Linked DNA regions of Methyloterricola oryzae. The main gene of each other region encodes a partner of the protein of the gene in region 2 in a complex. Links are inferred from orthologs where the notes say so. Each region holds a gene or a part of one and is shown on either strand. Other genes may lie near its edges. The genes, in order: trxA and EK23_RS20365.

What was found.
Region 1: the proteins of EK23_RS20365 (region 2) and trxA are in contact, whole or in part, in an NMR structure (PDB 2IPA), measured with the Bacillus subtilis proteins. The link is inferred for Methyloterricola oryzae from one-to-one orthologs.

Annotation. Positions count from the first base shown.
Region 1 is NZ_JYNS01000002.1:42,739-58,370, reverse strand. The notes cover bases 6,416-9,345. They hold trxA (thioredoxin TrxA), read right to left. Parts: upstream 8,081-9,345; coding sequence 7,751-8,080; downstream 6,416-7,750. Other genes in these bases: cysQ (3'(2'),5'-bisphosphate nucleotidase CysQ), read left to right, coding at 8,942-9,345; yrfG (GMP/IMP nucleotidase), read right to left, coding at 8,175-8,864; rho (transcription termination factor Rho), read right to left, coding at 6,416-7,545. In the rest of the region: dcd (dCTP deaminase), read right to left, coding at 1-358; iron-sulfur cluster carrier protein ApbC, read right to left, coding at 361-1,452; EK23_RS04095 (TOL_0244 family TonB-dependent receptor), read left to right, coding at 1,624-3,633; EK23_RS04090 (YfiR family protein), read left to right, coding at 3,630-4,178; EK23_RS04085 (putative bifunctional diguanylate cyclase/phosphodiesterase), read left to right, coding at 4,187-6,280; more of rho, read right to left, coding at 6,289-6,415; more of cysQ, read left to right, coding at 9,346-9,760; EK23_RS04060 (DUF6524 family protein), read left to right, coding at 9,781-10,221; EK23_RS04055 (ABC transporter ATP-binding protein), read left to right, coding at 10,492-12,339; EK23_RS04050 (DUF2721 domain-containing protein), read left to right, coding at 12,343-12,792; EK23_RS04045 (hemerythrin domain-containing protein), read left to right, coding at 12,881-13,426; EK23_RS04040 (RDD family protein), read right to left, coding at 13,394-13,846; EK23_RS04035 (hypothetical protein), read right to left, coding at 13,917-14,150; EK23_RS04030 (FGGY-family carbohydrate kinase), read right to left, coding at 14,576-15,632. UniProt on the Bacillus subtilis protein: Participates in various redox reactions through the reversible oxidation of its active center dithiol to a disulfide and catalyzes dithiol-disulfide exchange reactions.
Region 2 is NZ_JYNS01000032.1:2,286-16,437, reverse strand. What follows is about bases 8,646-11,404. They hold EK23_RS20365 (arsenate reductase ArsC), read right to left. Parts: upstream 10,384-11,404; coding sequence 9,907-10,383; downstream 8,646-9,906. Other genes in these bases: arsA (arsenical pump-driving ATPase), read right to left, coding at 10,450-11,404; arsB (ACR3 family arsenite efflux transporter), read right to left, coding at 8,813-9,886; EK23_RS24375 (GDCCVxC domain-containing (seleno)protein), read right to left, coding at 8,646-8,816. Outside these bases: EK23_RS20390 (sensor domain-containing phosphodiesterase), read left to right, coding at 772-4,215; EK23_RS20385 (TonB-dependent receptor), read left to right, coding at 4,585-6,684; EK23_RS23530 (GTP-binding protein), read left to right, coding at 6,781-6,900; EK23_RS20380 (alkaline phosphatase PhoX), read left to right, coding at 7,093-8,490; more of EK23_RS24375, read right to left, coding at 8,598-8,645; more of arsA, read right to left, coding at 11,405-12,222; arsenite efflux transporter metallochaperone ArsD, read right to left, coding at 12,238-12,600; EK23_RS20350 (hypothetical protein), read right to left, coding at 12,645-12,863; EK23_RS20345 (ArsR/SmtB family transcription factor), read right to left, coding at 12,860-13,201; EK23_RS20340 (hypothetical protein), read right to left, coding at 13,265-13,936; EK23_RS20335 (putative porin), read right to left, coding at 14,025-14,152. UniProt on the Bacillus subtilis protein: Catalyzes the reduction of arsenate [As(V)] to arsenite [As(III)]. In vitro, can dephosphorylate para-nitrophenyl phosphate (pNPP).

The DNA.
Region 1 (15,632 bases), on a different replicon or contig from region 2:
TGATGCCGCAGCGCGCATAGGTGGACTTCCCCAGGCAAATGGTCAGCACATCGCGGGGAATGCGGAAGTACTCCACCGTCCGCGCCAGCGCGAAGGAATTGGGCGGGATGATGCACACATCCGACTGCAGGTCGACGAAGCTGTCCTCGTCAAAGTTCTTCGGGTCGACGATGGCCGAGTTGATGTTGGTGAAGATCTTGAACTCGCTGGAGCAGCGGATATCGTAGCCATAGCTGGAAGTGCCATAGGAAATCACCCGTCTGCCGTCCAGGTTGCGCACCTGTTGGGCTTCGAAGGGCTCGATCATGCCCTGCTCCAGCGCCATGCGGCGGATCCAACTGTCGGATTTGATGCCCATGCTTATCCGTTCACGATGCTGATCTTGGGGAAACGGGCGCTGTAGTCCTTGGCGCGCAAGGCCAGGCGCGCCGCCATGGCCCGTGCGATCTCGCGGTAGCGCATCGCCGCCGGACCCTCCGGCTCGGCCACCACGGTTGGGTGGCCGCCATCGGCCTGCTCACGAATCTTGATGTCCAGCGGCAGCGAGCCTAGCAGGTCGACGCCGTATTTCTGCGCCATCTTGCGTCCGCCGCCCTCGCCGAAAATGTGTTCCTCATGCCCGCAGTTGGAGCAGATATGCACGCTCATGTTCTCGATGATGCCCAGCACGGGCACGCTGACCTTCTCGAACATCTTCAGGCCCTTCTGGGCATCCATCAAGGCTATGTCCTGGGGCGTGGTGACGATTACCGCGCCGCTGACGGGAATCTGCTGCGCCAGGGTCAGCTGAATATCCCCGGTGCCGGGCGGAAGGTCGATGATGAGGTAGTCCAGATCCTCCCAGCGCGTATCGTTGAGCAACTGCTGCAGCGCCCCGGTGACCATGGGCCCGCGCCAGATCATGGGGGTGTCGTCGTCGATCAGATAGCCGATGGACATGGATTGCACGCCGTAGGCGGTCTTGGGCCTGATGCCCTTGCCTTCCAGTATCTCGGGCTTGCCCGACAAGCCGAGCATGGTGGGTTGGCTGGGGCCGTAGATGTCGGCGTCGAGAATGCCGACCCGCCCGCCCTCCGCCGCCAAGGCCAAGGCCAGGTTCACCGAGGTGGTGGACTTACCCACGCCGCCCTTGCCCGAAGCGACCGCGACGATGTTCTTGACACCCGGCAGCGGCTTGAGGTTCTTCTGCACCGCGTGGGATATCACCTCCCAGCCGACGTCCACGCCGACAGTCTCGACGCCGGGCACAGCGCGGACCGCGTCCATGACCATACCGACCAGGGCGTCCTTCCAGCCGGCTGCGGGATAGCCGAGCCTGATTTCAATGCCTATACGCGACCCATCCACTTCGATCTTGCGCACCGCCTTGGAGGTGACGAGATCACTATTGGCATAGGGGTCGATGACGGTACTGAGCGCGCGGCGCACGTCGCTCTCGGCCGGGATGGTCATGGCTCGCTCCAAATCAGAAACAATGGCCGTATCTTACACCAGTTGCGCTACCCCACGAACCCTGCGCCTTCAAGGTATGCGCCAGATCGGATACTATAAGCAAATCATAAAAAGCCAAGGTCAGGCTGACACATGAATCCCACTGCGCCCGGTTTACATGGACGAAAGCCGATGACGCTCTGGGCATCGCTCCTGTTTGTGGGTTGCCTGCCGCTCTACGCCGCCGCCCATCAGCCTGCTCAAGAACAGGAACTGACCGACCTGCCCCTGGACAAATTGCTCGAAGTGAAGGTCACTTCCGTAGCCAAACGCCCTGCACGCCTCTCCGACTCGCCCGCCGCCATTTTCGTGATCAGCCAGGACGATATCCGCCGCTCGGGAGCGGCAACCATCCCCGAAGCCCTGCGCATGGTCCCAGGCCTTCAAGTCGCCCGCGTGGACCGCAACAAGTGGGCGATCAGCGCGCGCGGTTTCAACGATACCCTGGCGAACAAACTGCTGGTGCTCATGGACGGGCGCAGTGTCTACACCCCGGTGTTCTCCGGCGTCTGGTGGGATACGGTGGACACCCTGATGGAGGATATCGAGCGGATCGAGGTGATCCGCGGCCCCGGCGCGTCCTTGTGGGGCGCCAACGCGGTGAACGGTGTCATCAACATCATCACCAAGTCGGCCAAGAATACCGCCGGAGGCCTACTATCCGCCTCCGCGGGTACGCTGGAGAACGGAGCGGTGGGACTGCGCTACGGCGGGCGCCTGGGCGAGAGCAGCGACTATCGCGTGTACGGCAAATATTTCGACCGGGACGCCTATAAGGATGCCAATGGCAAGGACGCGGGCGACGACTGGCGTTCCGGACGCGGCGGCTTCCGCATCGACAGCCGCTTGTCGGCGGATGACAGCTTGACGGTCCAGGGTGATGTGTTCCACAACAGTGACGGCGGCGCTCCGATCAATGACTACTACCCGGCACCGCCTTATGTCCGCCAGCAATCCGGCGACATTCACAGCGACGGCTTCAATCTCCTGTCGCGCTGGAACCGCCGCCTCGCCGAGGACTCCGGCCTCGCCTTGCAGTTCTATTACGACCAGAACAACCGGCACAATCCGGTTCAAGGCTCACGATTCCTGATTGATATCGTGGACGTGGATCTGCAACACGATTTCTCTGTGGGTGACTGGAACCACATCACCTGGGGCGGAGGCTACCGCTACATGCACGGGGACAGCGCCCCGAGCAGTACCACGGCGATGGTGCCCGATGAGCGCAACGATCATCTCTTCAGCCTATTTCTTCAGGATGAGATCAAGCTTATTCCCGAACAGCTGAGGCTCACCCTCGGAAGCAAGTTAGAGCACCGGAACCTGGTGGGCTACCAAATCCAGCCCACCGGCCGCCTGTTATGGACACCCGACAACAAAAACAGCGCCTGGCTAGCCGTTTCTCGGGCGGTGCGCATGCCTTCCTGGGTCGAGCAGGATCTTCGATATAACGCCCTGACACTGCCCCCGAGCCCGCCCGACGCGCCCCTGCCGACCCTGCTGAGACTGACGGGCAACCGCCAGTTCCATTCCGAATCAGTGATCGCCTACGAACTGGGCTACCGCGCCCAATGGCGGCGCGACCTGGCAACCGATTTGGCAATCTACTACAACGACTACAAGAGCCTGGAGTCCATAGAGCCCCTGCCCTGCTCCGCCCTTCCGGCTGCCGGCTACGTGAACTGCCCCCTGACCTTCGGCAACCTCCTGTACGGCCACACCTATGGCGCCGAACTCAGCGTGAGCTGGAGCCCCATGGATACATGGCGTCTGCAGGGCGGATACACCTATCAATACATGTCCCTCAAGGTCAAGCCGGGCAGCGGCTATACCGAGGCCGCCGCCGACGAAGGCAACAATCCAAATAACCAGTTCTTCCTGAGCTCGTCCCTGTCTCTGCCGGGCAATACCCGCTTCGATATGGCCCTGCGCTACGTGGGGGAAACGCCGACCCAGAACCTGGGGGCTTACTTCACGCTGGATGCGCAACTCACCTGGAAGCCATTGAGCCAGCTCGAACTGTCCCTGATGGGGCGCAACCTCAGCAGCGAATACCATCGCGAATGGACACGTTCGTTCGCGGTCACGCCCACCTACCTGGAACGGGACTTCCTTGCCACGGTCCGGTGGTCATTTTGACTTGGGCGGCAGGCCCCACCCCGCTGAAACTGGCGCGAGCCATACGCCTGTGCGGCTTCATGGGCATGCTGCTGGCAGGGGCGGCGCAGGCTCAAACTGACGTGTCGGAATACGCCTTGAAGGCCGCGTTCATCTATAACTTCGCCAAATTCATCGACTGGCCAAAGCCCTCAGATGGGTTGCTGCACCTGTGCGTAGCCGCCGAGGAGACCTTCGAAGGCGAATTCGATAAGCTGAGTCAGAAAGTCACGGGGGGGCTACGCTTGCAGGTGGATCATCCGAAAGCTCCTGAAATGGGCGCGCAGTGCCAGATCGTTTTCATCGCGGATTCGGAGGCCGATAGCCTTCCGCGCTGGGTCCAACTCTCCCGCGAAAAGGGGGCGCTTACTGTCAGCGACGCCCCGGGCTTCCTGGACCGTGGCGTCATGATCGAGATGCAAATGGAGGATGAACGGGTTTCCTTTGACGTCAACATGACGGCAGCCCGCGCCGCCCGGCTCGACATCAGCTCCAGGCTCTTGCGTCTGGCCAAGCGCGTCTACTAGGGTTCACGATGATCCGGTCACGCTTCAAGAATCTGTCCATCGAGACCAAACTCCAGTTCATCAACATGGCTACCACCGGGTTTGCCCTCGGTCTGGTGCTGGTGTTCCTGACCCTGCATGAATTGTGGTACCAGCGCGAAACCTTGCTGGAAAATCTCATGGCCGACGGTCGCATGATCGCCAGCAATGCGTCGGCTGCCGTCCTGTTCCAGGACCGCGATGAAGCCACCGAGATCCTTTCGGCCCTGCAGGCCTCGCCCGCCGTAACCCGCGCCGTGATATACCTGCCGGACCACAAACCCTTCGCGTCCTATGCGCGGGATGCCAATCTTGCGGCTCCGGCGGAAGGCGCCGTGGTAACGACGCACCCACCCTCCTTGTTTCCATCTGCCCTCGAGTTCTGGCAGGACATTCAGGTGCGCGACGAGAAAATCGGCGACCTGCTGATCGAGGCCGACCCTCACGACCTCTACCGCACACTCCCGCGTTATCTCAGCATTATCGCGTTTTCGGCCAGCATCGCTCTGCTGCTGGCCTTTCTGGTGCTGCAGCGACTAAAGACGGCTATCACCGCCCCCTTGCTCAATCTGACAGACCTGATGCGCAAGGTTTCGCGGCACAAGGATTACTCGCTGCGCTCGGAAGTGCATAGCAGCGACGAAGTGGGTTCCCTGGCCCACTGCTTCAATGACATGCTGGAGCAGATCCAGCACCGCGATCGCAGCCTGCGCGAGGAACTGTCGGAGCGCCGCCGCGCCGAGGAGCATCTGGACCGCCTGGCCTACTACGACACGGTGACCGGACTGCCCAACCGGCATTATTTCAACGAGCGCCTGGCGCACATCATCGGCGGCGCGAATTCCTTCGCCGAACGCACGGCGCTGATGTTCATCGATCTGGACAACTTCAAAATCATCAATGACACCCTAGGCCACGCGGTCGGCGACCTGCTCCTGCAGGATGTGGGCGGACGACTGAAGGCGCTGCTGCGCAGCGGCGACTACATCTTCCGTATCGGCGGCGACGAGTTCGCGGTGATTCTGGAAAAGGTGGAACACCCGGAAGATTGCATGGCCGTCGCCGAAAAGATCATCCAGGCATTTTCCACCTGCTTCACCCTGGATCAGCACCAGATCTTCGTCGGTGCCAGCATCGGCATCAGCTTCTGTCCCGATGACGCCACCGAGGCCGGTACCCTGCTGAAGAACGCGGATACGGCCATGTACTCGGCCAAGGAACGCGGCAAGAACACCTTCCAGTTCTTCCAACCGGAAATGAAAGGGCGCGCGCTCAATCGGCTGACCCTGGAGAACAATTTGCGGCGCGCGCTAGAGCGCAGCGAGTTTGTCCTCTATTACCAGCCGCAGTTCGATCTGGAGTCCGGCCGCATCACCGGGATGGAGGCCCTGCTGCGCTGGAGCCATCCGGAACTGGGTACAGTGAGCCCTTCCGAATTCATTCCCATCGCGGAAGACAGCGGTCTCATCGTGCCGTTGGGGGAGTGGGTGCTGCGCACCGCCTGCGCCCAGGCCGCAATCTGGCAGGCAGAATGCGCGGTGCCTTTTGTGCTGGGCGTGAATATCTCGGGGCGTCAGTTCAAGGACGACACCGTGGCGGAGAAAGTGCTGCAGATTGTGCTGGAAACCGGCATGGACCCGCGCCTTTTGGAACTGGAACTCACCGAAAGCACGCTTATGGACGGTTCCGGCGCCAATATGCGCAAGCTGATGCGCCTGCGCGCCATGGGCATCCGCTTCTCGATCGACGATTTCGGAACCGGCTATTCGTCCATGAGCTACCTCAAGCGCTTTCCCATCGCCACCCTGAAGATCGACCGCAGCTTCATCGACGGCATCCCGGACAACCCGGAAGACGTGGCCATCACCACGGCCATCATCGCCGTGGGCAAGAGCCTGAACCTGGAATTGCTGGCGGAGGGCGTGGAAACCCGGGAGCAGGCGGAATACCTGCGCAACAATGGCTGCCGCCACATTCAGGGCAACTACTTCAGCAAGCCCCTGCCAGCCAACGAAGCCTCCCTGCTGCTGCTTGTCAGCAACGGCAAGCCCGCCGTCGCCGAAACCTCCGCCACGATTTCCTGAGCGCGGCCTCAGCGCTTCATGGAGTCGAAAAACTCGCCGTTGGTCTTGGTGTCCTTGAGCTTGCCCAGCAGGAACTCGCTGGCCGCCATCTCGTCCATGGGTTGCAGGATCTTGCGCAGGATCCAGCATTTCTGCAGTTCTTCCTGCGGTACCAGATACTCTTCCCGGCGCGTGCCGGAACGGTTGATGTTGATGGCTGGATAGATGCGCTTCTCGGCAATCTTGCGCTCCAGATGCAGTTCCATGTTGCCGGTGCCCTTGAATTCCTCGTAGATCACTTCGTCCATGCGCGAGCCGGTATCGATCAGGGACGTGGCGATAATGGTCAGGCTGCCGCCTTCCTCGATGTTGCGGGCCGCGCCGAAGAAGCGTTTGGGCCGCTCCAGGGCGTTGGCGTCGACACCGCCGGTGAGCACCTTGCCGGACGAGGGCACCACCGTGTTGTAGGCGCGGGCCAGGCGGGTGATGGAATCCAGCAGGATCACCACGTCGCGCTTGTGCTCCACCAGGCGCTTGGCCTTCTCGATGACCATTTCCGCCACCTGCACATGGCGGGCGGGCGGTTCGTCGAAGGTGGAGGACACCACTTCGCCCTTCACGCTGCGCTGCATTTCCGTTACTTCTTCCGGGCGCTCGTCGATGAGCAGCACGATCAGATAGCACTCCGGGTTCTGCTCCGCGATGGAATGCGCCAGGTTCTGCAGGATCATGGTCTTTCCCGCCTTGGGCGGCGACACGATAAGACCACGCTGACCCTTGCCGATAGGGGCGATGAGGTCGATGACGCGTGCGGTCAGGTCTTCGGTAGTGCCGTTGCCGAGCTCCAGGACGAAGCGGGACTTGGGAAAGAGTGGCGTGAGATTGGAGAAGAGGACTTTGTGCTTGGCGTTTTCAGGCGGTTCGTAGTTGATCTGCTCCACCTTGAGCATGGCGAAATAGCGTTCGCTCTCCTTAGGGGGCCTGATCTTGCCGGAAATCGTGTCGCCTGTGCGCAGACTGAAGCGGCGTATCTGGCTGGGAGACACATAGATGTCATCGGGGCCCGCCAGATAGGAACTGTCCGTCGACCTAAGGAAGCCGAATCCGTCCTGCAATATTTCCAGCACCCCGTCGCCGTAGATGTCCTCGCCGCCCTTCGACTGCTTCTTGAGTATGGAAAAGATCAGGTCCTGTTTGCGGGTTCGGGCCACGCCTTCGATATCCAAGGACTCGGCGATTTCGATCAGTTCGGAAACAGGCTTGCGCTTCAGGTCGGTAAGGTTCATAGGTTAAGAATGAGGATGCGGGTTTTCAGGAAACAGTTGCTGGAATTGAGTTACTCGAGCGAGCAGGCGTCGAGTCCAAGAACTATCAGAGGGGGAGCGCCGGAACCGGCACGGACTTAAGAGGAAGTTTCTTTAGTTCTGGCGAAAAAATAGCACAGGTAATTGGGCCCGTCCAGAAACCGCGACGAGACGGGCCGCATCCGCCTCAAGCGAGATTGCTGTCGAGGAAAGCCGCCAGCTGCGATTTGGAGAGTGCGCCCACCTTGGTGGCCTCCACTTCGCCATTCTTGAACAGCATCAGCGTCGGTATGCCCCGCACCCCATAACGCTGCGGCGTAGACGGGTTGTCATCGATATTGATCTTGGCGATGGTCAGTTTGCCGTCATAGTCGTTGGCAATCTCCTCCAGCACCGGAGCAATCATCTTGCAGGGACCGCACCACTCTGCCCAGTAATCCACCAATACGGGACCATCGGCTTTGAGTACCTTATCTTCAAAGTCGTCATCATTCAGATGCAGAATCTTCTCGCTCACTGGAAATCTCCGGGTTGTTGATGGGTTGCGGCGGGCAAAGGGACGTGTGCGGCCCACAATGGGAGGACGCTGACGGCAATGGGGCAATTTGAGCTTAATCCCCGCAAAAATTCAAGACCCGCGCCGCCGTGAGCCCGGGCATGAGTTCGCTGAAGTCCTCGATGCTACAGAACTCCCGGATGTCTCGGCTGGGCCGCTGGCTATCGTGCTTGCGCACCGCCACCAGGTGGGCGACGCCATGAACCCTGGCTGCTCGCAGCACCGGCAGACTGTCGTCCACCAGCAAGGTCCGGGCGGGATCGAACGGTTCCTGGCCCGCGAGGCGCGGCCAGAATTCCGGCTGTTCCTTGGGAAAACCCAAGGCGTGGGAACTCACGATGGCGTCAAAGAAGCGGTTAAGACAGGTTCTTTCCATCTTCAGCCCCAGGCTTTTGGGGTGCGCGTTGGTCGCCAAAATCAGCCGCCTGCCGCTGTTGCGCGCCGCCTCGAGAAACTCAGGCACATGGGGCAGCACCGCAATCAAGCCGGCGATCTCCTGCTTGAGCCCTGCCACGTCCAATTGAAGCTGCTCGCTCCAGTAATCGAGACAATACCACTCGAGCCGCCCTTCCATGGCTCGAAACTTCGGCCCCAGTTCCTGCCGCGCGGCGCTGAGTTCCATGCCCATGCGCTCGGCATACTTGGCGGGTATGTATTCCTGCCAGAAATGGTTGTCGAAGTTGAGATCCAGCAGCGTGCCGTCCATGTCGAGAAACACGGTATCAATGTCATCCCATACAATCATGGGTTAATATTCCTCCTCCATTCCGGTATCGGTGGCGCGCATTAACACCCGTGAGCAGCAGCAAAGGAACCCTGTCCATGCCCATTATGAAGGAGCCTTCCCGTTTTTTGGAGCCAGTCATCGCCCTCTCGTTGGAAGCCGGGCGTCGCATTCTCGAAATCTATAATTCCGATTTCCGTGTTGGCTTCAAGCAGGACGATTCGCCGCTGACCGCCGCGGACCTGGCGTCGCACCACTGCCTGAGCGAGGGTTTACAGAAACTGAGCACGGTGTATCCGGTGCTCTCCGAAGAATCCGCCGACCTACCCTTCGCGGCCCGCAGCGCCTGGGAAACCTATTGGCTGATCGACCCCTTGGACGGCACCAAAGAATTCGTCAAACGTAACGGGGAATTCACGGTCAACGTGGCGCTGATCCATCAGCACCTACCGGTTTTGGGCGTGGTCTATGCGCCGGCCATGGACGTGTGCTATTTCGCTTCCGAGGGGTGTGGCGCCTTCAAGCGGGTCGGCGGCGGCGATCCGCAGCAAATCTATGTGCGCGACCGGGCCCCCGCCCGCCTGGCGGTAGTGGGCAGCCGCTCACACCAGACCGAGGGCCTCGCCACGCTGCTCGGCCGCCTCGGCGAGTACGACCTGAAATCCATCGGCAGTTCGCTCAAACTGTGCTGGGTGGCCGAAGGGGAAGCCGACCTGTATCCCCGCATCGGCCTGACCTCCGAATGGGATACCGCTGCCGCACAGTGCGTCGTTGAAGCCGCTGGCGGGGCCGTGACCGACCTGGCGGGCCGGCGCCTCCAGTACAACACCAAAGAATCGATTCTGAACCCCTTTTTCCTGGTCTATGGCGATAAGTCCAGAACCTGGCACACCTATGCCACAGGCCTCCAAGAATAAGCACGACGAGGTACCTTGACATGAACAACGATGGCTTCAACTGGCTAGGGCTGTTCCTACGCTTTCTCGCCGCCCTCTTCGTGGTGTACGCAACCTACAACCCGGAAGGGTATTCTTATTACCACTGGGTCGCCAGCTCGCTGAAAACACCGGTTGCCCAAGGCATCTGGAATTCCGATGCGCTCAAGTTCATGGCCGGCGTGTTGCTTCTTACCGCCTGGATCGTTTTCTTCAACGCGACCCGCAATTCCCTGGGCCTGCTCGGCGTCACGCTGACCCTGGCCATCTGCGGCGGGTTCATCTGGTTCCTCTCGGAGATGGACGTGTTCACCCCCGAGTCGGTGCCGGCTTTCACCCACCTGGTGTTGCTGGTCATCGCCGTGGTGCTGGCCTTGGGGATGTCCTGGGCACACATGAAGCGCCGGCTGACGGGACAAGTCGCCACCGACGAGGTCGACTGAGCGGTTGTGAAAGAATCTGCTGCGCGTCCCGATTGCTGCATCGCGCGGTGCTCGGAATCCACATGTACCCCACATACACTGCGGTTCCGGTGCTCCGCGCTCCTTGCCCTTGGGCCGCTCGCTACGATTTTTCACAAGCTCTGAGACGGGGATTGATCAGGGCGGCGTCCGGCAGGCTTGGCCTCATTGGAATCCAGCCCAGCCTGCCCGAAGCCGGAGTTCCAAAATCCAACGCCGCGCCAACCCGCCCGTTTCGTGATATTGCCGACTATGCCGCCTGAAGCCTCGACCGCCAGCGACGCCCCTCCCCCGCTTCCGGACACCCCTTTCCGCTTCGTCCGGCATTTCGTCGGACGCTTCCGGGGCTGGTTTCTGCTGATGGTCCTGCTGGAAGCAGGCCAAGCCGCCAGCAACATCCTGCTCCCCTACGCCATCGGCCAGGTGATCGAAACTGTCACCCAAGCCAAGGACATCGCCAGCCTCACCCTGGAGGGGGAATTGCGCTACCCGGCACTGCTGTTCGCCGCCTTGGGCCTCGGCGAAGTTCTGTTCAGCCGCGCCAGCGGCGCGTGCCTGATCATGGTAGGGCCGCGCCTGCGCAAGGCGGTGAGCGGCGAGTTGTTCGCCTACCTGCAATTTCACTCCCAACGCTATTTCAACGGTCATTTCGCGGGCGCCCTCGCGCACCGCATTACCGAGACCGCCACCAGCGTCAACCATACCCTGTGGACCATCCTGTTCGATTTCTGGCCGATCTCCATCGTGTTCGCGGTCTCCATCGCCCTGCTGTACCGGGCGCACGCCGAGTTGGCCTACTTCGTGGCCGCCTGGGCGGCCTGCTTCGTGACAGCCTCCTACTGGCTGGCGACCCGCTGCCAGCCCTACGCCCAGAATTACGCCAATACCCGCAGCGAGGTGAACGGCAAGATCGTCGATGCCGTCACCAACCTGTCCAGCATCCGCCTCTTCGCGCGCCTGGCCCATGAACGGCGCTATCTGGATGGCTACCTGGACCTGGAAATGCGCACCGGACGCCAGACCTTTTGGTACATGGAACGGGTGCGCTGGTTCCAGTTCATATCCGCGCTCATCCTGAAACTGGGCACCTTGGGATATGCCCTTACGCTTTGGCAGACGGGCGCCATCGGCGTGGCCGACTTCGCCATGAGCACCAGCCTGTCCCTGCTCATCATCAGCGAGGCGCGCAACCTGAGCCGCCGCTTTCTCGAATTCTTCGAGTACATCGGCAATGTCGCCAACGGCGTGCGCGTCATCATCCAACCCCACGAACTGCTCGACAATCCCGCAAGCCGGGCAGTGCCCATCACCCGTGGCCAAATCGAATTCCGCGGCGTCGGCTTCAGCTATGGCGGCGCGCAACGGGTGTTCGACCAGTTGAATGTCACCATCGCCCCCGGCCAACGGGTCGGCCTGGTGGGATTCTCCGGCTCCGGCAAATCAACCTTCGTCAGCCTGATCCTCAGGCTCTACGACCCGCAGGAAGGCGCGATCCTGATCGACGGGACCGACATCCGCGAAATGACACTGAACTCCCTGCATGAGCAGATCAGCCTGATCCCACAGGACCCTTCCCTGTTTCACCGCAGCCTTCGGGAGAACATCCAATACGGCCGCCTCGACGCCGATGAAGGGCAAGTGCGCGACGCGGCCCGCCAGGCCCATGCCCATGAGTTCATCGAGGCGATCAGCGAAGGCTACGATTCCCTGGTGGGCGAGCGTGGGGTCAAGCTCTCCGGCGGCCAGCGCCAACGCATCGCCATTGCCCGGGTGATCCTGAAAGACGCGCCGGTGCTGATATTGGATGAAGCCACCTCAAGCCTGGACTCGGTGACGGAGAAATCCATCCAGGACAGCCTGGACCGTGCCATGGCCGGCAAGACCGTCATCGTGGTCGCCCATCGGCTTTCCACCATTGCCCATCTGGACCGCATCCTGGTGTTCGACAGCGGCCGAATTGTCGAGGATGGCACCCACAGCGAACTGCTGGCGCAAAACGGACACTACCGCAAGTTGTGGAACCGGCAGGCTGGCGGTTTTTTGCCTGAATTCGACCAAGCCGAGATACCGCCCCGCGAGGGTGCGAGCCTGGGGAGCTGATCCATGCATCAGGTCAGCCTCTCCGAACTCATCCCCACCCTGCAGGTCGCCGTCGGCCCGGTGGTGCTGATTTCCGGCGTGGGCCTGCTGCTACTCAGCATGACCAACCGCCTGGGCCGCACCATTGACCGCGCGCGTCATCTGGTGCGCGAGATGCGTGGCCTGCAGCCGGAGGATCGGGAAGCGGTGGTGCGTCAGCTCAGGATTCTCACCAAACGCGCCACCATCATCCGCCGGGCCATCTTCCTGGCCTCCCTCAGTGTGCTGTTCGCCGCGATGCTGGTGATCCTGCTCTTCCTGTTTTCGCTGCTGCACTTCGAGGTAGCCTGGCTGGTGGGGATATTGTTCATCCTCTGCATGCTCTGCCTGATCGCGTCTTTGATCTTCTTCATCCGGGACATCAACCAGGCGCTGATCGCCGTGCGCCTGGATCTGGGAAACATACAGGATTAGACGCCGCATCGAAAAGTACTGCGAAAATACCCATCACACCCCGGCATTGGGCTTATAATCGGCCCATCACGTGGAGCCGGGTGTCACCATGCATCAACTCATTGCCGAACTGCACCAGGATCACATCAACCTGGCCCGGCTGCTGAATGTGCTTGAAGGCCAGTTGCTGCGGTTTCAGGCCGACGAGATGCCCGACTACATGCTGCTGCTGGACTTGGTGGAATATGTGGAAAGCTACCCCGACCTGATCCACCACCCGCGTGAAGACATCATTTTTCGCATCTATCTGGAGCGTGGAAGGCAGGGTGAATCCTCCATCCTACGCCTGATGGACGAGCACAAGACGCTGATTTCACAATCCCACGCCCTACGCAACCTGCTGGAACAGACGGCCCAAGGCATGGTCTCGCCCCGTGCAGCGGTGGAAGAAGCCATCACCGATTACCTGCAGGTGCAGCGCGCCCATTTGGACGCTGAGGAAGGGGAGGTTTTCGCCCTGTTGGACCAAGCCTTGCTGCCGGATGACTGGGAGCGGGCTCAGGCGGAAATGCCGGTCAGTGACGATCCACTGTTCGGCCGCCAGGTGCAGCAGCGCTACCGCTCAATCGTCGACCTGATCATGGGCATGTCCTGAGGCGCGCGCCTCGCCGGCCCAGACCAGGCGCGTACCCGCCAGGCGGTCGTGCCAGCACTGCCTGTCCCTGTCCACCAGCGCCCAGAGGAAACCTAAGCCGAGCGCTGCCAAGGACAGCAGGCCTGCGGAAAAGCGCACGGCGGCCTGCTTCCATCCGATCGGTCCGCCATCCCGCGACTGCAGACGAAGGCGCCAGGCTCGCATGCCCAGAGTTTGCCCGCCATGGGTCCATTGCCAGCCCAACAGGGCAAAACTCAAAAGAATCAGATAGGTGCTATAGGCCGGATCCCCCGCGCCCAAGGCGTGGCCGCCGCGAAACGGGAGCAACAGGGCGGTGCCTGTAAACAGGACGGCCAGCAGCAGCAAGGCGTCATAAAACAAGGCAGACAGGCGCCGGATGAGGCTGGGTGGCGCTGGCATGGCTGAAGCGGGTTGAAGGGTCTTGAATGGCCCGGGCGGGCGTCAGCCCGCCGGACCTGCGGGCTGAGTCTCAGGGATTGGTCAGAGGCGCCGCGGCGCCGGCGTCGGCAGCCGCCTTGTCGTCGCCCACATGCAGCTTGACGCCGAAGAACATGGCCAGATAAACCAGTCCGCTCAGTAGAATGATGGAAAGGATCACCGGCGGTCTGACCAGGGGCATGAACATGAGCACCGCGAAGTCAGCGACGAATGCACTGGTGTGTACCGGATAGGCAATGAATGTCTCGGTGTTGAACTTGAACATACAACAGATTCCTCCTCGTTGAAGGCGCTGCCGGGGAACCAACACTGCCGACGAGGGTGCCGCGACCCGATTCCCTGATGCGCCGTGTTATTGTGCTGCCCGGACCAAAGGTCCGGCATGCCAGGGATTTTCCTGGCGCGTGGCAATGGTATCACAGTCACCAGCGCGGCCAAGGCCGCGCCAGAAGGCTTCGGCGCATCTCTGATTCAGATCAAGTTTTTTCGCCCCGGACGGGCGCTCGCGGATTGAGGTATTGGGCTGCCCCCCGGCAAACCCGGTCGGCGGCCGAGGACTTCGTTGCAGCGCCGACTGCCGACTCATCGACAACATGCTGAGTTGCCCGCCACGACAACCTGCGGAAGAGGCACGCGCAGGCCCTGATCTTCCCGGTTCCCCTGCAGCCCTGCCCCCCCGGACCCTCTGTTTCAGGATATAACCAACTTGAGTGCCGGATAAGCCCGCTGGTAGGCGGCGAAAAGGGGGGCATAGGTCGCATGAGCAGCCGGGTTGGGCTCGATGCGGCGGGCCACCTTTACCATGGCACCGGCAGCCTCCTCGATGCCGGAGTATCGCCCGGCACCGACAGCAGCGAGGATGGCGCAACCGAGCGCCGGCGCATCCGCCACTTCCGTCAGGATCAGCGGTAGCCCGGACACGTCCGCGTGGATCTGCATCCAGAGCGCCGAGCGGGCCGCACCGCCGCACAGGACGAGTTCTGCCGGGACATAGCCGTTGCCGCGCATGGCCTGCAATACGGCCTCGGTGCCAAAAGCAATACCTTCCAGCAGGGCCCGGAATATATGGCCACGCCCATGCTTGAGACTAAGGCCCAGAATTGCCCCTCGAGAAAGCGGGTCGGTGTGGGGGGTGCGGTTGCCCTGGAAATGTTCTTGGACCAGCAAGCCCTCGGCACCGGGAGGCAGTGCCGCCGCTTCCGCATCCAGGGCGGCATAGCTCGTGGCTTCCCCGAGAAGGTTCTTGAACCACTGGACCACCGAACCCGTGGAGGTCTGCCCACCCTCCACCACGTGGAGCCCCGGCATGACGGCATCCGCGTACGTGCCCCAGATGCCCCGGCCGCTGAACGCACGCGCGGAAAGTCCCAGGTGCAGATGGGATGAGCCGGTGATGAACGCGAGGGAACCGGGCTTCACCACGCCCAGCCCGAGCATGGCGATGAACGCATCAGCGCCGCCCTGGGCAACCGGCGTTCCGGCTCTCAATCCCAGATGCTGCGCTGCTTCCGGTGTCAAAGTCCCGATGAGATCGCCCAATGGAACCACCTCGCCGGGCCATTTGTCCGCGAGTTCGCCGATGCCCAAAGCCGCGGCCAGACGACAGGCATAACCGCCGTTCCGGGTTTGGTAATGCCAGCGTACGGCGGCATTGGTGATGGAAGCCACCATCCGTCCGGTCAAACGGAAGTTCAGGTAATCCTGATACTCGCAAATCGTGGCGGCTGCCTGAAACACAGCCGGCTCG
Region 2 (14,152 bases):
ACGAAATGGAAGGTCGGGGTGTCGGCGATAACCACCACCTCGTCTTCCTTGCGCGCGTTCTCCTTCATCTCGAAGGCCATGGGGATGCCGCCGATACCGGCACCGATGATCACGATTTTTGCCATTGGCTTTTCCTCTGGTTTTTTAGTTTTGCGACCGGACAGGCATTCCTAAGCACTTTTCGGCTTCCGCTGCAGGGCCGTGTTCGACCCCGGGTCAGTGCGTCGAAAACCAGGTGTGGCCATTCCGGGCTGGGCAGATTGCTTTGCAATCAACACTTGTAGTGTGGTCAATTGCCATGCCAACTATCTCAACCCAATAAGAGTTAAATATTTCAATAACTTTTAATACTCTGCGATTTCTCCACGCTTCGGACAGCCGGACTGGATGAAACATGTGGAGACAATCTGAAACATCTAGCCGGCATTTTTGAAACAGCCGGGGCGAGACCCTGGACATTGACCAAAGACTGACTAAACGCCCCGCCTGGCGCTATTTTTACGCGGCGCTGAGCGGCTGGCAGGGCAGATTCACGCGCGTTGACAGGGCATCAGCCTAACCCTAATCTTCTTACGTAGAATTACTCATCAAGCGCGACTTCCGGCGCAGAATCGCTGGCTGGCATTGCGCCGCCCACGCCCCCCGGTAGGGCAGGGGCACGCGTAATCCGATGAACTTGTTCCTCGCCCATTCCACCCGCTTCCCCCGCCTATGGCTGCGAAAACTCTAACCGTGCCCAAGTTCTCCGGGCACCTGTGGTCGACGGCAGGAATGTTCCTTATATTCGCCCTGGCCTTCGCCGCTTATGTCTATTCGGAGAAGCAGATCGACCGCGCCCACCAACAACGGTTGCATTCCTTCCGCCTGGCCGAAGAACTGAGGCACACGTCGAACGACCTGACACGTATGGCGCGTAGCTATGTGCTGACCGGCGAACCGCGCTACAGGCACTATTACGATGAAATTCTCGCCATCCGTGATGGCAAGCGCCCACGGCCAGGCCGCAACGAGGAGATCTACTGGGACCAGATCCTGGCCAATCCCGGGCTGGAGCGATCAGAAGGGCCACCGGTTCCCTTGCTGCAGATGATCCGGAATGCCAGCTTCAGCGCGGAGGAACTGGCGCTCCTGGAAAAGGCCAAGTCCCTGTCCGACGAACTGACCCGCATCGAACTCTCCGCGATGGAGGCGGCTGACACCGCTGGATCCAGCACTCCTGAGGCGCGCCTGCGGGCCGGCTTACGGCTTCAGGATGACGCGTACTACAAGGCGAAGGCCGCGATCATGGACGCCATCGACCGCTGCAGCCAACTGGCGGATGAGCGTACCCGGTCCCTGGTCAAGTCCGCAGAGCATTGGGCGATCACGCTGTGCCTCGTCGTCATCCTCTGTGTCAGCCTCTTCCTGCTGAGCCTGTGGCGTGCCTACAGCAGCCTGCGGCGGATCCTGGGTGCACCGGTGGAAACCATCTATCGCGGCATAGTCCACTTGGGCAGCGGAGATTTCGCCAAACCCATCGTAGTCCACGACTCATCGCGCGACAGCATTCAAGCCTGGATTGCCGAAACCCACGAAAAGCTGGCCCGCCTGGAGCAGGCACGTTACCGGGCCGAGATCCAGACCCGGCGCGTGAACCAGTTGTATGCGGCGCTAAGCCAGTTCAATCAGGCCATCGTGCGAAGTTCCAGCGAGGTGGAACTGTTTACCCGAATCTGCCGGGATGCCGTGCTCAATGGCGGCATGCGTTGCGCCTGGGTGGGAATGCTCGACCCGACCGGGAGCAAGCTGCTCCCGGTCGCCGCCTATGGCGACAGCGCCGACCTTCTCCTTCAGCGCGAGTTGGGCCTGGAAACTGAGCGACGGCAAACGACAACTCTGTCTGCCGTTAGGCATGGCAAGCCCTGCTGGTCGCAGGATGCGTCGAACGATGCCGATCCCCTCTCGTGCTGCGAGAACTTGCCCGGTTGCAACTGGAAATCCTGCGCGGCGCTGCCTCTGCACCGGGAAGGACGAATCGTGGGCGCCGTGACCTTATACTCTGGCGAAAGCGAGGCCTTCGATAGTGAAGAGCGCGCCCTGCTGTCGGAGATGGCGGAAGACCTGGACTTTGCCCTCGACAACTTCGCGCGAGCGGAGAGGGCCCGCCAGACCCAGATGGAACTGGCCGAGTCCCGTAATCTGCTGAAGACCGTCATCGACACAGCGCCGACGCGGATCTTCTGGAAAGACAGGGATTCGCGCTACCTGGGCGCCAACCCGCTGTTCGCAAGGGATGCCGGGTTTTTGTGCCCGGAGGACCTGATCGGCCAAGATGATTTTCAACTGGCATGGCGGGACCAGGCCGCGCAATACCTTGCCGACGACCGCGAAGTGATGGAGACCGGCGTACCCAAGCTTTCATTTGGCGAACGTCAGACCACGCCGGAAGGCAGGATCATCTGGATCAAGACGTGCAAGGTGCCCCTTCGTGACGCCAACGGCAACGCGGTGGGCGTACTGGGCATCTATCAGGACATCACCGAGGAGAAGCGGACTGAGGCAGCCCTTCGGCGCAGCCAGACTTTTCTGGAGCGCGCTCAGGCCGTCGCCAAGATAGGCAGCTGGTATCTGGAAATCGCACACGGCAAACTGGAGTGGTCGGAAGAGACTTACCGCATGTTTGGCATCCCGCCGAACCAGGCGCTGACCTATGAGGCTTTTCTGGAAAAAGTCCATCCCGAGGATCGCGCCTTGGTCGATAGCGCCTGGCAGGCCGCGCTGCGGGGGGAATCGCCCTACCACGTGGAACACCGCATCCTAGTGGGGACTGAGACCCGCTGGGTGGAAGAGCGGGTCGAGTTGGAGTTCGACGAGTCCGGACACTGCATCGCCGGCATCGGGACGGTGCAGGACATCACCGAAAGGAAGCAGCACGAGGAACGCATCAACTTCCTTGCCAACTACGACGGCCTGACCGGCCTACCCAATCGTCTGAAGTTGGATGAGCACCTGCGCAATGCGCTGAGCCTAGCCAGACGCAATCAGGACAGCCTGGCCCTGATGTTCCTGGACCTGGACCATTTCAAGGACATCAACGATACCCTGGGTCATCGCGTAGGCGACGCCTTGCTGGTGCGACTGGCGCAGCGCCTGCGCGAAATTCTCCGCCAGGAAGATATCCTGGCCCGCCTCGGCGGAGATGAATTCATCCTGCTTCTTCCCGCTACCGACGCCCTCGGCGCCACCCAGGTGGCACAGAAGATTCAACAGGCCTTCGCGGAGAATTTTTTCATCGACCCCTACAAGCTCACACTTTCCGCCTCCATCGGCATCGCCTTGTACCCGGAGGACGGCACCGACATGGAAGCCCTGTTCAAGAACGCCGATACCGCCATGTACCGCGCCAAACAGGAAGGCCGCCGCGCGTTCCGCTTTTTCACCGAGGAGATGCAGGCGGATGTGCTGCGCAAACTGCAGATCATCAATGGGCTACGCGATGCGGAACGCAACGCGGAATTGAGCCTGGTGTTTCAGCCGCAGATCGCCCTGCCCGATCGAACCGTCATCGGCTGCGAGGCCCTGCTTCGCTGGAACCACCGTGACCTGGGCCCCGTTCCGCCAGGCGAGTTTATCCCCATCGCCGAGGAGAGCGGCCTCATTCTCGGCATCGGCGAATGGGTTCTGCGACACTCCGCACGCCAGGCACGAATCTGGCGGGATGCGGGGCTGCCACCCCTGATCGTCTCGGTGAACCTGTCCTTCGGCCAGTTGCGTCATGGTGACTTGGCGGAATTGGTCACCCGTATCCTGGAAGAGGAGAGCGTGCCACCCGAATGGCTGGAACTGGAACTGACCGAGGGCGTCGCCATGACCAACCCACAGGCCTCCATCGAGACCATGGACCTTTTGAATCAGTTGGGAGTTCGCCTCGCCATCGACGACTTCGGGACCGGCTATTCCTCCCTGAGCTATCTCAAGAAGTTCAAGATACGCAAGCTCAAGATCGACCAGTCCTTCGTGCGCGATATCGGCATCGACCCGGATGACCGCGCCATCGTCGGCGCCATCATTCAAATGGCGCAGCGTCTGGGCCTGCAGACTGTGGCCGAAGGGGTTGAAACCGCGGAACAGCTCAGCTACCTCCTGGCCCAGGGCTGCACAGGCGTTCAGGGCTACCTCTTCAGCAGACCAGTGCCCGCGGAACAGTTCGCGTCCTTCGTGCAAACGCCCCGCTAAGCTTGCCTGATTCCTAACTCTCCCAAGAACATCGCCGCAAGGGGTCAGACGTTGTTCACAAGCCAGCTATGTTATAGTATAACTTTTAATACAGGCTCGGGATCCACATTTTAGGCGTGCCGAGGTAGCGCTCGTATGCCAGGTGCGCCTTCCAGGGTTCCACTTGCCTTCCGCGGAATCTGATCACAGGGAATGTGCCGTGGTGAGACAATCAGTGGCTGTGCTTGGCGAATCGGCCCTACCGATCGGCGACGATCTTACGCATCGGGAATGACTTGTCTCGGGGAGCCACCGGCGCCGCTTGATCTAGAGTGACGCATCCCCAGCCAATTACGATATAACATTTTTATCACATCAATGGATGCAAACTTGATCGAATCCCGAGCCCTGGCTGCGGCCGTGCTAGCCTGCCTGGCCTTGCACTCGGCGAAAGCAGCCGAGCAGGCCACGGAACTGGAAACGGTGGTGGTGACGGCCCCGCTGCGCGATAAAGTCTCCGATTCGGCCATGCCCGTCACCGTGCTGAAGGGCGAGGAACTGCAGCTCAAAATGGGCCGCAGCATCGGCGAGACGCTCAAGCTCGAGCAGGGCATGTCCAGTCAGTCCTTCGGCCCCGGCGTCGGCACCCCGGTGATTCGCGGACAGACAGGACCCCGGGTGCGGGTCTTGGCCAACGGCATTGGCGCCAACGACGCCTCGGCCATCAGCCCAGATCACGCCACCAGCATCGAACCCACCCTGGCGGAGCGCATCGAGGTCCTGCGCGGTCCCGCCACCCTGCTCTACGGCAGCGGTGCCATCGGCGGCGTGGTCAATGTCATTGACAACCGTATTCCCGGATTCCGCCCGGACAAGCTGCTGGGCGGAGCCGTGGAGCAGCGCTACGACTCGGTGGCCGACGAAAAGACCACCGCGCTCAAGTTCGAGGGTGGCAAGGATCAGTTCGCCTACCACCTCGACGGCTTCTACCGGGAGCGCAACAACATGGATATCGGCGGCCGCGCCATCGACGTGGACGCAGTTCGGGTCAGCGACCCGACCCTGGACGTGGTAAACAACCCGCAAGGCGTCCTGCCCAACACCTGGGGCCACACCATCAGCGGCTCCGCCGGCCTCTCGTGGGTGGGCGATCCGGGGTTTGCCGGCGCCTCCTACAACCGCCTGGAGAACAATTACGGCGTGCCGGACGATGGTACCGGCAAGGAAACCGTCCGTATCGACCTGCGCCAGAACAAATACGATTTCAAGAGCGAACTCAACGACCCCTTCCCCTTCGCCAAGCTGATACGCTCGCGCCTGGGCTACACCGATTATCAGCACACGGAGATCGCCAATGGCGAGAAGGGCGCCTTCTTCAGCAATGAAACCTTCGAGGGCCGGCTGGAGCTTACCCATCAGGACATCGGCCCGGTACGCGGCGTGGTGGGCTTTCAGGCCCAGTCCAGCGATTTCTTCGGTGAACATTACCACCATCACAAGGACGAAGGAGGTGGGGAAGACCATGCCGGAGAGGAGGAACACGTGGAAGTCGAGGTTCTGGTGCCGCGCTCGCTGATCCAGAGCTTCAGCGTGTTCGGCGTGGAATCCCTGGACCTAGGGCCTGTCACCTATCAACTCGGCTTACGCGTCGAACAGACCAGCATCGATCCCAAGAGCGGCCCGAGTTTCGACTACACGCCGGTGTCGGCCTCGGCATCGGCCAGTTGGAAAATCGACGACAGCAACCGTCTGAACCTCGCCATCACCCGTTCCTCGCGCGCGCCACAGGTGCAGGAACTGCTCTCCAACGGCTTCCATCACGCGACCCGCAGTTTCGAGCGGGGCGATACCTCGCTCACCGAGGAAACCTCCTACAACCTGGATCTGGGCTACCGCTTCAATGCATCGTGGATGCGGGCCGAGGTGGACCTGTTCCATAACTGGGCCAACCACTACATCTACCTCCGGCGCACCGGCGAGTTTGTCAACGAGCATGGCGAGCCCTGCTTGGGCAACGAGGAGTGCGCCCCGTTGGTCGTCTCCTCGCAGGGCGACGCGACCTTCAAGGGATATGAAGCGAAGCTGATCTTTCCGCTGATGGAAACATCCTATGGTCTGCTGGACATGACCCTGTTCAGCGACTACACCCGCGGCGAGTTCGCCCAGGGCGGCGACGTTCCGCGCATGCCGCCGCTGCGCTATGGGGTCCAGTTCGACTACACGCTGGACGAGCTTTCCAGCTATGTGCGCTATACCCGAGCCGACTCGCAGCCCTACGCCGGCGACTTCGAATCCAAGACCGACGGCTACAACCTGCTCAATGTCGGCGTCGACTATCAGGTACAGGCTTATCAGGACGCCAAGCTCATGGTCTTCGCCAAGGGCAACAACCTGCTCAACGAGAACATCAGGAACTCCACCTCGTACCTGCGTAATTTCGCGCCCGAACCCGGCCGTGGCGCCGAAGTGGGGATACGCATCACCTATTGAACCGAACGGCGACTATCGCCGCGGGATACCAGCGTAACGAGCGATCAGCCGCATGCGAAAGATAACGGCAACCTCATGGAACCCATGTTCCCATAGATGCTCCCGGTCACGGTACTCTGCGGCATTCGTGGCAGCGGCAAGACCACCCTGCTAAACCGACTGTTGCAATCAACGCCCCATCAGGCAGCCCTGAGGTTGGAAGACCGCATGTCATAGGCGCCGCCTAAAAAGCCACAGCACGGGTTGTCAAACAACCATAACGCCCCTGTCACACAGCTTTTACACAGCGGCTCTACTTTAGCGGGGCCCAGTCAGATCAGTCCATGACCGGATGACCTATGCTCGCCCCCGGTTGGCGCCGGGGCCGCTTATTCCACTCAAGAATCAAAAATGACCCGGAGCTACACGATGAACCCCTCTTTTCCACGCAGAGAGCTGGCTATTGCCATTGGCCTGCTGCTGGCAGGCTCCACGGCCTTCGCCGCTGAAACCCGCTTCGACAAATTCACTCCGCTGGCGGCCTCTGCTGGCCCGACTTTGGATGAATCCACGCCGGTCACTCTGAGCAGCCCAAATTTCACCCAGAAATCCATCGGCGAACGCCAGGCTCAGCTCGCCGCCGGCATTCCCAACAGCGGCAACTGGGACATGCTGACCCTGAACGAGACCGGCAAGGACAAAGGCCGTTACCTGTTTACCGTGTTCGAAACCGGCCAGGCCGGCGTGCAGCGGTATGACCGCAAGACCGGCAAGACCGAAACGCTTTGGTTCAGCCCGGCAGCCGGCGCCCATGTCTCCTTTGACGCCTCCTACTGGACACCCTGGGGCACTCTCATCACCGCCGAGGAAAGCTGGAGCACCAACCCGGCCGGCGCCACCAGCCCCTACGGCCGCTTGTTCGAGCTGAAGAATCCCACCAATGCCCCGGGCATCAAAGAGCCCTTTAACGCCGCCAGCAACGACGGCGCTGATTTCGTGCACCAGAACGTGATCCCGCGCACCTCCCACGAGGGCATCCAGTTCGACGGTGACGGCAACATGTATTTCATCGACGAGTTGAACGGCGGCTGCATCTACAAGTACACGCCCAAGGCCCGCATGATCGACGTACTGCGCGGCAAGGCTGATTACTTCGCCGCCGGGCAGACCTTCGTGCTGCGCGTGGGCGATGGCCTGACGCCCAACGCCACCGGCGCCTACGAGTGGGTGCCTATCACCGACCAGGAGGGTAACGGCCTGCCCGGCGCCCTGGTCATCACCGACACCAACGGTGTGACCTCCGTGGACGGCCGCAACACCACCGATCTGCCCGCATTCAAGGGTACTGACTATCAGCGTCCGGAAGACCTGCAGATCCAGGTGGTCAAGGGTCGCGAGTACCTCTACGTGGCAACCACCACGACCCACGAGGTGTACCGGATGGATCTAAAGAATCAGAAGATCTCGGTTTTCGCCAACCGCAACACCCTGGATCTGGCCAGCGGTCTGGCCATCGGCGCTGCCTTGACTAACCCGGACAACCTGGCCATCGACGCCGAGGGCAATATCTACGTCGTGGAGGATCAGCCAGGCGGCGTTAACGACGACATCTGGTTCGCCAAGGACCGGAACCAGGATGGCGACCTGACCGATCCGGGTGAAGGCCTGGCCCGCTGGGCGTCCAATGGCACCGTCGGTTCCGAGTTCACCGGCCTCTACTTTGATCCCTTCAACCCGAACCGCGCCTGGGTCAACATCCAGCATCCGGACAGTGCAAACGACCGCACCATAGAAATCAAGGCGATGGAGCCAGGCGAAGACCGCTAATCAAGTAAGCGAAGAGAGCGCAGGGACGCGCCAACCCATACGAGTCAATCTCCTAACCCCTTCGACCACCGCAATTCCACGAATTGCGGTGGTCTTTTTCTATGCGCTCACGAGCGGCAACAACCCGCGGCCTGCTGCACTGGCGGACATTTCACCGAACCAAAGGAGCAGAAGACGCAGCAGTCACCCGGAAGAGGCTTGAGAAGCGTTTTGCAGGCGGTGCATTCATAGTAGAACTGGCAGGCATCGGTGGGCATGATCTCACGTCGGGCGTGACCGCAATGCGGGCAGGTCAGCACCGATTCCAGTATCGGCTCCTCCGTCATGGGCGCCGCTCCGGGAACCAGCCGCGGGTGGCGTTGCACGCGGAACACACCGAGAGCATGACCGGCACTTCCACCAGCACGCCCACTACCGTGGCCAGGGCCGCGCCGGATTCCGGCCCGAACAGCGTGATTGCCGTCGCCACCGCCAATTCAAAGAAGTTGCTGGCGCCGATCAGGGCGCCGGGCGCGGCCACCGCATACTCGACCTTGAACAGCCGCATCAATCCGTACACCAGCCCGGCATTGAAATACACCTGGATCAGGATGGGCACGGCAATCAGGCCCACATGCAGCCAGCGCGTGGTCAGGTTATCGGCCTGGAAAGCAAAGATCAGCACCAGGGTGAGCAGCAGCGCGCTAATGGCAACCGGGTGCAGGCGCGGCAGGAAAGCCTGCTCGAACCATGCGCGGCCCTTGAGACCCAACAGCAGCTTTCGGGTCAGGACGCCGGCGCTCAGGGGAATCGCGATGAACACGATCACCGACCACAGCAATACGTCGAAAGGTACTTCCAGGCCCGAGGCACCGGAAACCAGATACTTCACGATCGGGGCAAACGCCGCCAGCATGATCAGGTCGTTGACCGCCACCTGCACCAAGGTGTAGGCAGGATCGCCGTCGGTCAAATAACTCCAGACGAACACCATGGCGGTGCAGGGCGCGGCCGCCAGGATGATCACGCCTGCGGTGTACTGATCTGCCGCTTCCGCTCCGATAATGGGCAGGAACAGATACCGGAAAAACACCCAGCCTAGCAGCGCCATGCTGAAGGGCTTCACCAGCCAGTTGACGAACAGGGTCACCAGCAGGCCCTTGGGGTTTCGGCCCACCTCCAGCACCGAGCCGAAATCCACTTTCAGCATCATGGGGTAGATCATCAGCCAGATCAGCCCGGCGATAGGCAGGTTGATGTGGGAGATCTCCACAGTGCGCAGCGCCGCGACGGGCTCGGGGAGAAGCTTTCCGATCAGTACCCCGACCCCCATGCAAAGCGCCACCCAGACTGTGAGATAACGGTCGAACAGGCTCATGCGCTTGGCAGCCGGCGTGATGTTCTGTAGAGTGCTCATCACAAAATTCTCCTTGAAGCTCAATCGGATTCGCGGCCGATGCGGTTCAGCGCTTCAGCCAACTCGGCTTTGGACAGGGTGTCCGCAGGCAGGTCCAGCAGCCGCCTGATGCGCCGCTCCAGAGCGGCATAAGTGGCCTCGAAGGCGGCCTCGATTTTTTCCGGCGGTCCCTCCACATGGGCCGGGTCAGGCAGCCCCCAGTGGCCGCGCACCGCCGAACCCAGGTAAACTGGACAGGTTTCTCCATCAGCGGATGCACATACGGTGATGAGAATGTCGATGTTCGCATCCGCGAACTCATCCCAGGATTGGCTCCGGTAGCCTTCGGTGGGAAGTCCGTGGCGGGCCAGGGTGGCCAGGGCATGTGGATTAACCTTGCCCACGGGATGGCTGCCGGCGCTAAAGGCCTTGAACCGGCCCTGACCCAGGTGGTTGATCAGGGCCTCGCCAAGTATGCTGCGGCAGGAGTTGCCGGTGCAGAGCACCAGCACGTTCATCGGTGTTCGATTCACTTCATTTCCCTTCGGATGGGTTTCGAGAACAGGCTGCTTTGAGCCGCCATTTCAGTCGGTGGCGGATTCAATCGTCATTCCAACCAGGACCTGAAGTCGCGCAGCGCCGACCGGTTCCTCCGGCTGCAGCGCGACCACCGCATAGCGCGCGGCATGACGGGTCGCCACCGCCTCGATCTGCGCCAGTTCGTTGCTGGCGCGCTGCCGCAACAACGGCGAACGGGTGCGCCCTGCCGCGAGGCTCTGATTGATGACCCAGGCCCAGGGTTCAATCCCCGCGCGCCGCAGATCGTCCTGAAGATGGGCGGCCTCCAGAACCGGCGTCGATTCCGCCAGAGTGACGATCAGCACCTTGGTCCGCTTCGGGTCCTGCAGACGCATCATGGGCGTGGTGAAATGCTGGCCTGTGCTCATCTGGCGGGCCACCTCGCGGTGATAGGCACCGGTGGCGTCGAGAAGCAGCAGGGTATGGCCGGTGGGGGCCGTGTCCATCACCACAAACTTTTGCCCGGCTTCGCGGATGATGCGGGAAAAGGCCTGGAACACCGCGATTTCCTCGGTGCAGGGCGAACGCAGGTCCTCTTCCAGCAAGGCGCGGCCTTGGGCGTCGAGGTCCTTGCCCTTGGTTTCCAGCACGTGGGCCCGGTAGCGCTCGGTTTCGACCCGCGGATCGATCCGGCTCACCGACAGATGCTCGACGCTGTCAGGCAGGGTCTCGCCCAGATGCGCGGCCGGGTCCGAGGTGCTGAGATGCACCGGCAACCCGCGCCGCGCCAGCCCCAGCGCGATGGCCGCGGCGAGCGTGGTTTTGCCGACGCCGCCCTTGCCCATCAGCATCACCAGGCCGTGGCCATCGGCGGCGATCGCATCCAGAAGGTCGCTCAGCCCGGGGACTTGCGGCAGCGCACTGCCAGCCTGGGAAGAAGGGATCGCGTCCTCACCCTCCGCGAAGAAGCGCCTTAGCACGTCGACCCCCATCAGGTCCCGGGACTTGAGTGCGAGTCGATCCTGGGGGAGTGTGCGCAAGGACTCGGGGATTCCGGTCAGCGCGGCTTGCTCCCGCGCCACGATGGCGGCGGCCAGTCGATCGTCCTCCGCCTCGCTGGCGGGGAGGATGCCATTGATCACCAGAAACTGCTCGCGAAGACCGATGGCCGCCAGTTCTTCGTGAGTGCGCGCCACTTCGCCAAGGCTTGCGCGCTGCGCGCGCGCCACCAGGATCAAGCGTGTGCGGCTGCGGTCGGCCAGAGCTCCCAGCGCCGCCTTGTACTGTGTGCGTTGCTTTTCCAGCCCGGCGAGAGGACCGAGGCAGGAAGCATCGCCCTTGCCTTCCTCCAGGAAGCCGCTCCACGCGCCCGGAAGCTGCAGCAGGCGAATGGTATGCCCTGTAGGCGCGGTGTCGAACACGATATGTTCATAGCCCGCCACCCGCTCCGAGTCGGTCAAAAGCTCGGTAAACTCGTCGAATGCCGCAATCTCTGTGGTACAGGCACCGGAGAGTTGCTCCTCGATGCCCCGTACCACTGACTCGGGTAGGAGACCCCGCACCGGACCGACAATGCGATCACGATAGCCCTGGGCCGCCGCCTGAGGGTCGATTTCCAGCGCATCCAGCCCCTTGACGGCCTCTATGGGGCAGATGACCGGGCCGATGCTGGCGCCGAACACCTGCCCCACGTTGGAGGCCGGGTCGGTGCTGACCAGCAGTACGCACTTGCCGGTCTCCGCGAGCCGAATCGCTGTGGCACAGGCTATGGAGGTCTTGCCGACCCCGCCCTTGCCGGTGAAGAACAGGTAACGTGGCGGCGCATCCAAGAATCGCATGGCTGGACGTCCGGATCAGCAGCAGCGGCTGCCCTTGCAACAACCGCCGCCCGTGAGCGCTTCCGTCGCTGGCGGCTCGATGCCTGCCCAGCGCGCCAGTTCGCCGCGATTGGGATAGCGGCCCGCAAGCGCCACCTCGCCGTCCAGAAGCACCAGCGGCAGGCCCTCCGGGCCAGACCGTTCGAGGTAGCTTTTGACCACGGCGTTTTCCGCAAAGGCCAGGGGTTGCTGAGCCAGGTTGTAGCGATCGATCGAGGCGCCGTTCTGCTTCGCCCAGTCCACGTCGGCAGCGAAGTTCACCAGACTCTGATCGACTTCGGTGCCGCAAACACCGGTGGAGCAGCACAAGGCAGGGTCAAAAATTTCAAGTTTTTTCATGGCAATATCTCGTTTTTGGAGCCAATACGGCAGTGCTTGGGTATTCATATGCTGCCAATCTCGCGAACCTGTCGCTGCAAAGCGAGGCGTTCGAGACTGGCGTGGTTCAAGCTGACAAACAGGCTGATGCGCCTTTCCAGCAGGACGAAGGCGCGAGAAAACGCCAGTTGCAACTCCTCCTCTGGCGCGGCGGCCTCAGCCAGGATGCTGCGGGCGGAATTGCCGGTACAGAGGAACAGCACATTGAAAACCCGGTCGTTCATGTCAGAACCTCTTCGTCGGGGCAACAGGTGGACACCGCGCTTGCTTCGCAGGGCTGACCTCCGCAGCAGTTTTCCGTGAGGTAAGCAAGCAGGGCGTTCATAGCCTGGAAGTCGGCGGCGTAATACAGAAAGCGGCCTTCCTGCCGCACCGACACCAGATCCGCGCGGGCCAGTTCCTTTAAATGGAAGGACAGTGAGGAGGGAACGAGCCCAAGGCTCTCGCTGATTTTGCCCGCGGCAAGCCCTTCGGGCCCTGCCTGGACCAGCAGGCGAAAAATGGCGAGACGGGTTTCCTGCGCCAGGGCGGTGAGGGATCGTACGGCGGTTCTCGTTTCCATATTTCGAATATTATCGAACTATGGAAATAAAACAAGCCGGCCCTTGCGGGCGGCTGCTTTCAACTATTCCCCGTCGTCCTCGGCGGCGGCTTCCTCAGCCGGTGAGGGTTCCTGTTCCGCTTTCCCTCGAGACTGGCTCTCCGGCTCACGCCAAGGCGTCACCTTGAGATCCTCCAGCTTGAAGCGGAAATCCTGTGCCGCATTTTCTTCGGCCACCGAAGCAAAGCCCGTGAAAGGCTCATCCTTCAGCACGGTCCAGATTCCCTTGTCCTTGTATTTCTCCATCAATTCCTTGTTGGCGCTCAGCATCTGCGCGTTCTTGTCCCCGCAGGCCTTGATCCACTGGCTGCGTTCGTTGACCGCTTGCACCAGAAGGGCGTTGTCCTGGCGAAATCGACCCAGTTCCTGCTGGGTTGCCCTCAGCTTGCCACTCAGGGACTCGAAGCGCCTGGCTTCGGAACCCAGACGGCCCTGCAACTGCTCATTGTTGCTGTGCAAACCGTCGATCGCCGCTTTCTGCTGCCGCACCTGGTCTTGCAGGCCTTCCAGGTCCTTGACCTGGCCATTGAGCTTGTCCACCTGTTCCTGCAAGGCGGCTTTCTCGGCCTGCAGGCTAGTGACCGTTGCCGTCAGGTCCCGCAGCATGCCTTGCGCCTTGCGCAGGGCCTGGGCAGAGGCGTCGGGCTTCTTAGCCTCCGCGAAGCCTGCTTCCGGAAGCAGGGTGAAAAGCACCATAAACCCGAAAATTCGAATGAACCCGGTAGTCCCACTCCACCATCGAGTTGCGGCAGTTACGCTAGACACGTGCGGTACTCCCCCTAGCTCAGAAGCGGGCATTCAGGTCCACCAGCAGCAGGTCCACATCCAGCGGCGGGCCATCGATGGACGAGGTCGACATCCAGCGGGCGGTTAGCCAGGTGTTGGTCAGCAGGCCATAGCTGGCGCCGAAGA